2 regions of the Inquilinus sp. YAF38 genome follow, and region 1 is predicted to be linked to the other one. Evidence: riboswitches for the same ligand, from Rfam matches in the RefSeq annotation. Region 1 holds a riboswitch; the other holds the start of a gene.
What was found. Region 1 has a riboswitch for S-adenosylmethionine ahead of metZ (O-succinylhomoserine sulfhydrylase). Riboswitches for the same ligand answer to the same signal wherever they lie in the genome.
Positions count from the first base shown of each region.

Region 2: another riboswitch for S-adenosylmethionine. It lies ahead of AB4Z01_RS26580 (hypothetical protein); the one in region 1 lies ahead of metZ (O-succinylhomoserine sulfhydrylase).

Region 1 covers NZ_JBFRCU010000022.1:47,488-52,680, forward strand. The annotation lists gene AB4Z01_RS12590 (ABC transporter substrate-binding protein) at 1-119, shown strand, start outside; gene AB4Z01_RS12595 (ABC transporter permease) at 277-1,227, shown strand; gene AB4Z01_RS12600 (ABC transporter permease) at 1,224-2,090, shown strand; gene AB4Z01_RS12605 (GNAT family N-acetyltransferase) at 2,093-2,566, shown strand; SAM riboswitch at 2,638-2,714, shown strand; gene metZ (O-succinylhomoserine sulfhydrylase) at 2,758-3,966, shown strand; gene AB4Z01_RS12615 (SH3 domain-containing protein) at 4,073-4,477, shown strand; gene AB4Z01_RS12620 (efflux RND transporter permease subunit) at 4,722-5,193, opposite strand, start outside.
Region 2 covers NZ_JBFRCU010000074.1:20,084-25,276, reverse strand. The annotation lists gene AB4Z01_RS26610 (transporter substrate-binding domain-containing protein) at 1-458, shown strand, start outside; gene AB4Z01_RS26605 (hypothetical protein) at 499-729, opposite strand; gene AB4Z01_RS26600 (hypothetical protein) at 755-952, opposite strand; gene AB4Z01_RS26595 (cold-shock protein) at 1,058-1,267, opposite strand; gene AB4Z01_RS26590 (phosphotransferase family protein) at 1,481-2,242, opposite strand; gene coaA (type I pantothenate kinase) at 2,245-3,204, opposite strand; SAM-I-IV-variant riboswitch at 3,309-3,418, shown strand; gene AB4Z01_RS26580 (hypothetical protein) at 3,463-3,738, shown strand; gene phaC (class I poly(R)-hydroxyalkanoic acid synthase) at 3,865-5,193, opposite strand, start outside.

The DNA of each region.
Region 1 (5,193 bases):
CGATCGCGCATCTGGCCTTCGGCCAGCTGTTCACCGCGGTGCGCGACGGCGTCACCGGCTACGAAATCACCGGCAACCGCTCCACCCGCTCGCTGCGGCAGACGGCGCTGGAGAAGTGAGGATGCACGGCGCTGCTCCCGTCTCTTTCCTGTCATCCTCGGGCTTGACCCGAGGATCCAGGGGCGGCTGGAGCGGCTCTCTGTGGCCCCTGGATTGCCGGGTCAAGCCCGGCAATGACAGGGAAAAAATGCCCTGCCATCGTCCTGGTGAGGCGCCATGGCCCGTTTCCTGACCGGGCGGCTGCTCGACCTGCTGGTGGTGCTGTTCGGAGTCTCGGTCGTCGCCTTCCTGATGATCCGGCTGATCCCGGGCGACGCGGTGCAGATCATGCTCGGCGCCAACAGCGAGGTGACGCCGGACCGGATCGAGGCGCTGCGCCAGCGCCTCGGCCTCGACCAGCCGCTGGTGACCCAGTATCTCGCCTGGCTCGGCGGCCTGCTGACCGGCGATCTCGGCACCAGCCTGTGGACCGGCCGGCCGGTCCTGGAGGAGATCACGGCCCGGATCGGCGTCACCATCGAGGTCACGCTGCTGGCGCTGGCCGTCTCGGTGGCGCTGGCGGTGCCGGCCGGCTGCCTGATGGCGTATTTCCGCAACTCCGCCCGCGACTACCTGGTGCGGGTGGTCACCATCGCCGGCGTCACCGTGCCGTCCTTCTGGCTCGGGGCCCTGCTGATCTACCTGTTCCACGGCGTGTTCCCGGCCTTCCCGGCGATCGGCTTCGTGGCGCTGGCCGACGACCCGGTCGGCAACCTGCAGCGCATGCTGCTGCCGACCATCGCCCTGGCCGTGCCGGTGCTGGCGTCGCTGTCGCGCATCGTCCGCTCGGCCATGCTCGACGCGCTGGGGCAGGACTACATCCGCACCGCCCGGGCCAAGGGGGTCAGTGAGCGGGCGGTGGTGTTCGACCACGCCTTCCGCAACGCCATGATCCCCTTCGTCACCGCGCTCGGCATCTCCGCCGGCTATCTGTTCGGCGGCGCCATCGTGGTCGAGCAGGTCTTCGCCCTGCCGGGCCTCGGCCGGCTGATGCTGGGCGCGATCGCGGAGCGCAACTACCCGCTGATCCAGGCGGCGATCCTGCTGGTCACCGCCGGATTCGTGGTCGTGAACTTCGTCACCGACATGCTTTACGCCGCGCTCGACCCGCGGATCGGCCTGCGATGACGGCACCCCTCCCGGAAACCCTGGCGCCGCCGTCGCGCCGCCGCATCCCGGCGCCGCGGCACCCGCTGGTCTGGATCGGCGGGGCGCTGGTGCTGCTGCAGGTCGGGGCGGCGCTGCTGGCGCCCTGGCTCGCGCCGGACGACCCGCTGGCCCAGCATGTGATCCGGCGGATGAAGCCACCCAGCGCCGCGGCCTGGCTCGGCACCGACCAGTTCGGGCGGGACGTGCTGTCGCGCATCCTCTACGGCTACCGCGCCTCGCTCGCCGCCTCGGCCAGCGCGGTGCTGCTGGCGCTGCTGGTCGGCGGCACCCTGGGCGTGGCCGCGGCCTTGCGTGGCGGCTGGCTCGACCGCGCCGGCATGCGGCTGATGGACATCCTGTTCGCCTTCCCGATCATCCTGCTGGCGATCGGCATCGTCGCCGTGCTGGGGCCGGGGGCGACCACCACGGCGCTGGCGATCGGCGTGGTCTACATCCCGGTCTTCGCCCGCCTCTTGCGCGGGCCGGCCCTGGTGGTGGCCGGCAGCCAGTACGTGCTCGGCGCCCGCGCCATCGGGGCGGGGGAGGGGCGGGTGCTGTGGCGCCACGTGCTGCCCAACCTGGCCAGCGTCATCCTGGTGCAGGCCAGCCTGGCCCTGTCCACCGCGATCCTGGTCGAGGCCTCGCTGTCCTTCCTGGGCCTCGGCACCCAGCCGCCGACGCCGTCGCTCGGCCGCATGCTGGCCGAGGCGCGGAGCTACCTGCTGCTGTCGCCCTGGGATTCGATCTTCTCCGGCCTTGCCATCCTGTTGGCGTCTTTCGGCTTCAACCTGCTGGGCGACGGGTTGCGCGACGCGCTCGATCCCAGGCTGCGGGGCAGTTGACGATGGGTGACATCAGGACGATGGCGGCGGTGACGGTCCGGCCGCCGGCGGCGGCGGACCTGCCGGCCGTGGCGCAGGTCGCCTGGCGCAGCACCCGCGCCGCCTTCGAGCACATCCTCCCGGCCGCGATCCTGGACCGCAAGCGGCCGGAGGATTTCGCCCGCCGCTTCGCCGCCCGGCTGCCCGACCTGCGTATCGCGGTCGACACCAAGGGCACGCCGCTCGGCTTCTCGCTGATGACCGGGTCGCATCTCGACATGCTGTTCGTCGACCCGGCGGCGCAGGGCCGGTCGGCCGGCACCGTCCTCCTGGCCGACGCCGTGGCGCGCGGGTGCCGGACGCTGGAGAGCTTCGCCCACAACCGGCTCGCCCGCGGCTTCTACGAGGCCCGCGGCTTCCGCCTCTGCCGCTCCTACCGCAGGCTGTATGAGGGCATCGAGATGCCCTTCGTGCTCTACGCCCTGGCCGAGGGATGACGGGCAGCGTTGCCGGAAACGCATTGCCCGATCGTCGTTTTGCCGATAAGTCTTGGGGCCGTCGTCCTCCCGGGCGGCCCCGTGGTGATTTGAGCCGACCGGCTTGCGGCCACGTTAAACTCCGCTAAAAGGTCGGTTGCGCGCAGGTCCCGCACGCACCGCCTCCCGGTCGGGTCGAGGAGGAGGTCGAGATGGATCGATACGAAGCCCCCAGCGAAGACGAATTCGGCCCCGAGACCGTGCTGGTCCGCGGCGGCACGCGACGAACGCCCTATGGCGAGACCTCCGAGGCGATCTTCCTGACCTCGGGCTTCGTCTATGACAGCGCGGCTGCGGCCGAGGCGCGCTTCACCGGCGACGATCCCGGCTTCGTCTATTCCCGCTACGGCAACCCGACGCTGGAGGTGCTGGAGACGCGCCTGGCCCTGCTGGAAGGGGCGGAGGGCTGTCACGTCACCGCCAGCGGCATGTCGGGGGTGTTCACCGCCCTGTTCTGCCATCTGCGCGGCGGCGACCATGTCGTGGCCAGCCGGGCGCTGTTCGGCTCCTGCTTCTTCATCCTCAACGTCATCCTGCCGCGCTACGGCATCACCACCACCTTCGTCGACGGCGCCGACCTCGCGGCCTGGGAGGCGGCGATGCGGCCGAACACCCGGGCGGTGTTCCTGGAGACGCCGGCCAACCCGACGCTCGATCTGGTCGACGTCGCCGCGGTGGCGAAGATCGCCCATGCCGCCGGCGCCAAGGTGTTCATCGACAACGTCTTTGCCACCCCGCTGGGACAGAAGCCGCTCGAGCTCGGCGCCGATGTGGTGATCTACTCCGCCACCAAGCACATCGACGGCCAGGGCCGGGTGCTGGGCGGCGCGGTCCTCGCCGACAAGAAGTTCCTGACCGACGACTTCCTGCCCTATTACCGGCACACCGGCCCGGCGCTGTCGCCGTTCAACGCCTGGGTGCTGGTGAAGGGGCTGGAGACGCTCGGGCTGCGGGTCGAGCGCCAGGTCGCCAGCGCCCACCGCCTGGCCCGGCTGGTCGAGGCGCATCCGGCCGCCCGTTCGGTGCGCTACCCTTGGCTGGAAAGCCATCCGCATCACGAACTGGCGAAGCGCCAGATGAAGAACGGCGGGACGCTGGTCTCCCTGGACCTCGGCAGCAAGGCGGCGGCCTTCGCCTTTCTCGACGCGCTGCAGCTGGTCGATATCTCGAACAATCTCGGCGACACCAAGTCGCTCGCCACCCACCCGACCACCACCACCCACCGGGCGATGGAGGCGGCGGACCGCGCCGCCATGGGCATCACCGACGGGCTGGTGCGGCTGTCGATCGGCCTCGAGGGCATCGAGGACCTGGAGCGCGACCTGTCCCGTGCCTTGGACGCGGCGAAGCACGCCGGCTGACGGTATGGGGGTGAGGCACGGCGCCGCGCCCCGCTCATCCGGCGACCGGATTCCGGCTCTGCCGCGTTGAGGCGGACGAAGGGGGATCTCGATCCCTGGAGTTCGCATGATGAGATGGAAGCTCGCCTTGGCCGCGATGGCCGGGCTGGCGCTGACGGCCCTGACGGCGACGGCCGCCGATGCCGCGCCGGGCTACACCACCGCCCCGGCCCGGCTGCGCGCCGGTCCGGGCGCCGACTACCCGACGGTGGCGCGGCTGCGGCCGGGCGTGCCGGTGCAGATCTTCGGCTGCGTCGATGGCTGGGCCTGGTGCGACATCGGCGTCGGCCCCGACCGCGGCTGGGCGAATGGCCGCTTCCTGGCGGCGGATGTGCAGCATCGCCGCCGGGTCATCGTCGAGGCCGCGCCGGTGATCGGCGTGCCGGTGATCCGGTTCGACGCCGGCCCCTACTGGGACAACTATTATCGCGGCCGGCCCTGGTACCACGACCGCGGCCGCTGGGCGCATTAAGCCGGATCGGAAGTCCGGTCGTCCTGCGGAGTTGTTGCCTCTCCCGTTTACGGGAGAGGTCGGAGACGCGGAGCGGCTCCGGGTGAGGGCTCTTTGTCGAGGCCCGGGCCAGCCCTCACCCGGTCGTCCTGCCGACGCCCGACCTCTCCCGCCAGGCGGGAGAGGCAATCGGTGTGCTTGAGCCGAAGTAGTTGCGTTCTGGCAGCCAAAGTGAAAGGGCGGCTCCCGCAGGAGCCGCCCTGTTTCATTCGGCCGGCGTGCTTGGCGCCTCGGCCCGCGGCTTCGGCGCGATCGAGCCGCCCAGCAGCTTCTCATGCACCCATTCGCGGACATGCTGCAGGGTGACGTACAACATCGGGATCAGGAAGATGCCGATCGCCGAGGCCGCGATCATGCCGCCGAACACCGAGGTGCCGACACCGCGCCGGCTGGCCGCGGCCGCGCCCGCCGCCGTCACCAGCGGCACCAGGCCCAGAATGAAGGCGAAGCTGGTCATCATCACCGGCCGGAAGCGCAGCCGGGCGCCCTCGATCGCGGCCTCGGCGATCGACGACCCCTCCTCGCGCTTGGCTTTGGCGAATTCGACGATCAGGATGCCGTTCTTGCTGGCCAGCGCGATCAGCACGACGATGCCGATCTGGGCGTAGACGTCGTTCGACAGGCCGGCGATCCAAAGCGCCGCCATGCCGCCGACGATGCCGACGATGACCGACAGC
Region 2 (5,193 bases), on a different contig from region 1:
CGCGTCAGAAGCAAGCCTTCTTCAGCATCCCGATCGATGTCGACGGCAAGACGCCGATCACCCGGTGCGAGACTATCGACAAATTCCAGACGGTGGAGCAGATCGACCAGCCCGGCGTCAGGGTGATCGAGCCACCAGGGGGCACCAACGAGGCCTTCGTGCGCGAGAGAATCAAATCGGCGGAGATCACCATCTTCCCGGACAACACCAAGATCTTCGATGAGATCCTGGCCGGCCGGGCCGATGTGATGATCACCGATGCCAGCGAGACCCGGCTGCAGCAGAAGCTGCGCCCCGGCCTGTGCGCCGTGCATCCGGACCAGCCCTTCACCTTCGCCGAGAAGGCCTATCTGCTGCCGCGCGGCGACGTGGTGTTCAAGGCCTTCGTCGACCAGTGGCTGAATCTGCGCCTGAATGACGGCAGCCACGCAAAATTCAGCGCGACGTGGATGGGATGAGGTGGAGAGGCGGCGGCTCTCGGGCCGCCGCGCCGGTCGGCTATTGGCCGCGCAGGCGGGTCATGGTCTTGATCGGACCGCGGGGATTGCCGGACATCTCGGCGATCTTGCGGTCCTGGGCCTCGATGAACGCACGCACGGGGGCCTCGCCGTCCAGCCCATCGGCTTCGGCGCGCGGTACCTTGCGGTTCGAGCTCAGCGTGCCGTCCTGGTAGACGACGTTGAACAGCACGAAGGTGCTGTCATTGGATTGTTTCTTGCTCCGGGCCATGGTGGCACTCCGGTGACGGTTCGGGTCAGGACGACTCGGTCTGGTCGTCCTGGGGCGTGTCGCCGTCCTGGGGCATGTCGCCATCCTGGGGCGCGTCGCCATCCAGCCCGGCCTTGCGGCGGGCGCTCTCCTCCTCGCGCTTCTGCAGCTTCTCCTGCTTCTTCTGCTCCTTGGCGCGGTTGCGCTCGCTGCGCTGCTGATTGTAGTTCGGCTTGAACGGCATGACCGCCTCCCTCTGGCGCGACGCTTCCGCAGTATCGCAGGTCTGTCACAAGAAAAGGAGCGCCCGACGAGCGGGCGCTCCTGTTCCGCTCTGCAGCTCGAAGGCTCAGACGGCCTTCAGATTCTCCGCCGAGGTCTTGCCGCGCTTCGGGTCGCGCTGCTCCTCGTAGGAAATCTGCTGGCCTTCGTTCAGGCCACGCAGGCCGGCGCGCTCAACGGCCGAGATGTGGACGAACACGTCCGGGCCGCCGCTCTCCGGCTGAATGAAGCCGAAGCCTTTGGTGCTGTTGAACCACTTGACGGTGCCGATCGGCATCGCTTTCCTCCAACTAAGGGTCGCGCCGCACGAACTCGCACGACGCATCAGACGGTAACGGGGGAAGGCGAGGGATCCGCGGCCGCAAGGGCATGGCAGGCCGGCCGTCCGAACCAGAATGACCCTCTAAACATGGGGGAGGATGCGCGAATTGGCAAGTTCGACGACGAAATCGGCCGGAAACCCGCCGTTTGCCGCGGATTCGGCCGGGGGTCAGGGCGGTGATTCCGACCTAGCCATCGCCATCAGCGCCTTGATTTCGTCCGGCACACCCTCCACCAGGCGGGCGGCCGCGACCACGGGCAGCCACGCCAGGATCTGGTCCCGGCCCTCGCCCGCGGCGGCAGCATACGCGTCGACATAGGCTGCGGCCAGCGCCGGCGCGGCGGGATGGATCAGCACATAGGAGCGGCAGGCGTCGGCCGCCGGATCGCCGGCGCAGGCGTTGGGCCAGTCGACCACCACCTCGCGGCCGGGCGGGCCCAGGATGTTCCAGGGATGGAAATCGCCATGGCATAGCCGGTCGCCATCCGGCAGACCGGCGAGGGTGTCCAGCAGCCGGCGCGCGAGGGTCCGGCCCAGCATCCCGGCCGCACGGCCGATATTCGCCGCCAGCCGTGGCTTCAGGCCGGCGAGATGCGTGGCCGGGCGGCCGTGGATCTCCCGGTGCAGCCGGACCATCCGCTCCAGCCCGGCCACGGCCTCGCCAGGCCCGCGGAGGATGGCTTCGGCGAGGGGCGGGCCTTCGGCCCGGGTCATCGCGATGCCCCAGCGGCCGTCGGCCTGCCCGACGCCGCGGACCGACGGCACCGGCAGCCCGTGGGATTCGACCAGGGCCAGCACCGACGCCTCGTGCAGCGCCGCCAGCTTCGGCGCAGCCACCGTCGCCCGGTACAGCTTGACCACCCGATCGCCGGCGTCGAAGACCTCGGCCTCCTTGCCCGATCCGATCAGCGGTCCGAGGCGCAGGTCCATGGCTACATCCGGCGCAGGGCGACGGCGTCGACCGAATGATCGGCGGACTTGTGCAGCACCAACCGGGCGCGCTGCCGGGTCGGCAGGATGTTCTCGCGCAGGTTCACCCCGTTGATCTGGTCCCAGATCTCCCGGGCGGCGCGGCGGGCCTCGGCCTCCGGCAGGTCGCGCTGGTGATGGAAGTAGGAGGAAGGGTCCCGGAACGCGGTGCGCTGCAGCAGCAGGCGGCGCTCGACGAACCAGCGGGCGATGTCCTCCTCCTCGGCGTCGACATAGACCGAGAAATCGAAGAAGTCGGAGGTGACGACCGACGCCCCGGCCGGGGCCTGCAGCACGTTAAGCCCCTCGAAGACCAGGATGTCCGGCCGGCGGACCACCTGCTTCGCGCCGGGCAGGATGTCGTAGGCGAGGTGGGAATAGACGGGCGCCTCGACCTCCGGCCCGCCCGATTTCACCGCGGCCAGGAAGCCGATCATGCGGCGCAGATCGTAGCTCTCGGGGAAACCCTTGCGGCGCATCAGCCCACGCTCCTCCAGCACCGACTTCGGCCACAGGAAGCCGTCGGTGGTCACCAGCTCGACCCGCGGATGGTCGGGCCAGCGCGACAGCAGCAGGCGCAGCAGCCGGGCGAAGGTGCTCTTGCCGACGGCGACGCTGCCGGCGATGCCGATGATGTAGGGCGGGGGCGGGCCGGGCCGGCCGAGGAAGGCGTCCTGCACCCCGTCCAGCCGGCGGGCGGCGGCGACGTGCAGGTTCAGCAGGCGGGACAGCGGCAGCAGGATGTCGGCGACATCGGCCGGCGACACCGGCTCGTTCAGCCCGCGCAGCTCGGCCAACTCGGCCTCGGACAGCGCCATCGGCGTCGAGGCCCGCAGCGCCGCCCATTCGGCCCGGGTGAAGCGATCATAGGCGTTCGGCCGCGCCGCGAAGAGATCAGGCACCGGCCGGGAGGGATCGGACATCGCTGGCTCGCCGCTGGAGGACGGCCCAGGGTCGGACGATCCGGGGGGCGGAGGCAAGGGCACTCTATCCCTCTTGCGCCGCGCCGCGGCCCGCGCTAAACCCGGCCTCGCATCCAGAGCTGGGCTGACGCCCACGCCAACCTGCCTCCCGGGCAAGGTGGTGGCCTCTCGCAAGAGGGGCGATGCGGCCGGACCGGCAACCAAACGGGTCGAAAGCCGCGCGTCAGCCCTCCTCGCAACCGCGATGGAGGGTTTTTCATGTCTGCATACCAGTCCGCGGCGATCCCGCTGGCCCATCCCGGCGACACCGTCGAGCGGCTCGACGACCGCCTTTGTCCCCACTCGCGCGACCCGCAGCGGCGCGAGATCCTGTACGCCGTGGTGCATCGCGGCGCCGGGCCGTGGACCCATCTCTACCGCGTCGTCGTCACCGCCACGCTGCGGCCCGAGATCCATCTCGACCGGGTGCTGGAAGGCGATCGCCTGGCCGAGCTGCGGCGGGCTTATGCGGCGGTGGATGAGCTGGCGGCTTGAGGCGGAGCCGGCCCCCTCCCTCCTTGTCATGCCCGGGCTTGACCCGGGCATCCAGAAGGTCTCGACATCCTCTGGATTGCCGGGTCAAGCCCGGCAATGACAGTTAAGAGAGAGCGGTTTGGAGCCCTATGTCGCCCGCACGTAGCGCCCGGGGGCGTCCTCGATCGGGGACAACCCGCCGTCGCCCGGCTGGCGGGCCGGGACTTGGCCGCCGGTGTGGCGGGCGACCCATTTCTGCCATTCCGGCCACCACGAGCCCTCGACCTGCTCGGCGGCTTGGAGCCAAGCCTCCGGGGTCTTCGGCGTACGCGTGTTGACCCAGTGGCAGTACTTCTTCGCCGCCGGCGGGTTGACCACCCCGGCGATGTGGCCCGAGGCGCTGAGGCAGAAGCGCACCGGCCCGCCGAACAGCTGGGTCCCGGCATAGGTCGAGGCCCAGGGCGCGATGTGGTCGTCGCGTGTCGACAGCATGAAGGTCGGGGTCTTCACCGTGGTCAGGTCGATCGGCACCCCGGCCAGGGTGATGCCGCCGGGCTGCGCCAGCCGGTTCTCCTGATACATGTTGCGCAGGTAGAAGCTGTGCATCGCGGCCGGCATCCGGGTCGCGTCGCTGTTCCAGTACAAAAGGTCGAAGGGGAAGGGGTCCTTGCCCAGCAGGTAGTTGCTGACGACGAAGGACCAGATCAAGTCGTTGGCGCGCAGCAGGTTGAAGGTCGTGGCCATCGCCGAGCCTTCGAGATAGCCCTTGCCGGACATCTTCGTCTCGATCGTCCGCAGCTGCTCCTCGTCGACGAAGATGCCGAGCTCGCCCGGATCGGTGAAGTCGGTCAGCGTGGTCAGGTAGGTGGCGCTCTTGACCCGGTCCGCCTCGCCCTTGGCCGTCATCCAGGCCAGGGTGCAGGCCAGCAGCGTGCCGCCGAGGCAATAGCCGATGACGTTGACCTCGCGCTCGCCGGTCGCCTGCTCGATCGCGCCGAGCGCCGCCAGTGACCCTTCCAGCATGTAGTCGGCGAAGCTCTTGTCCGCCAGCTGCCCGTCCGGGTTGACCCAGGAGACGACAAAGACGGTGTGGCCCTGCTCGACCGCCCAGCGGATCAGGCTGTTCTGCGGCTTCAGGTCGAGGATGTAGAACTTGTTGATCCAGGGCGGGATGATCAGCAGCGGCCGCCGCGCCACCGTCTCGGTCGCCGGGTCGTACTGGATCAGCTGCATCAGCTCGGTCTCGAACACCACCTTACCGGGGGTGACGGCGATGTTGCGGCCGATCTCGAAGGCGCTGCGGTCGGTCATGGTGATGGCCAGCCGGCCCTGGCCGCGCTCCAGGTCGGCCAGCATGTTCTCGAGGCCCTTGACCAGGTTCTCACCGCGCGACTCCACTGTGCTGCGCAGCACCTCGGGGTTGGTGGCGACGAAGTTCGACGGCGACATCGCGTCGATGAACTGCCTGGTATAGAA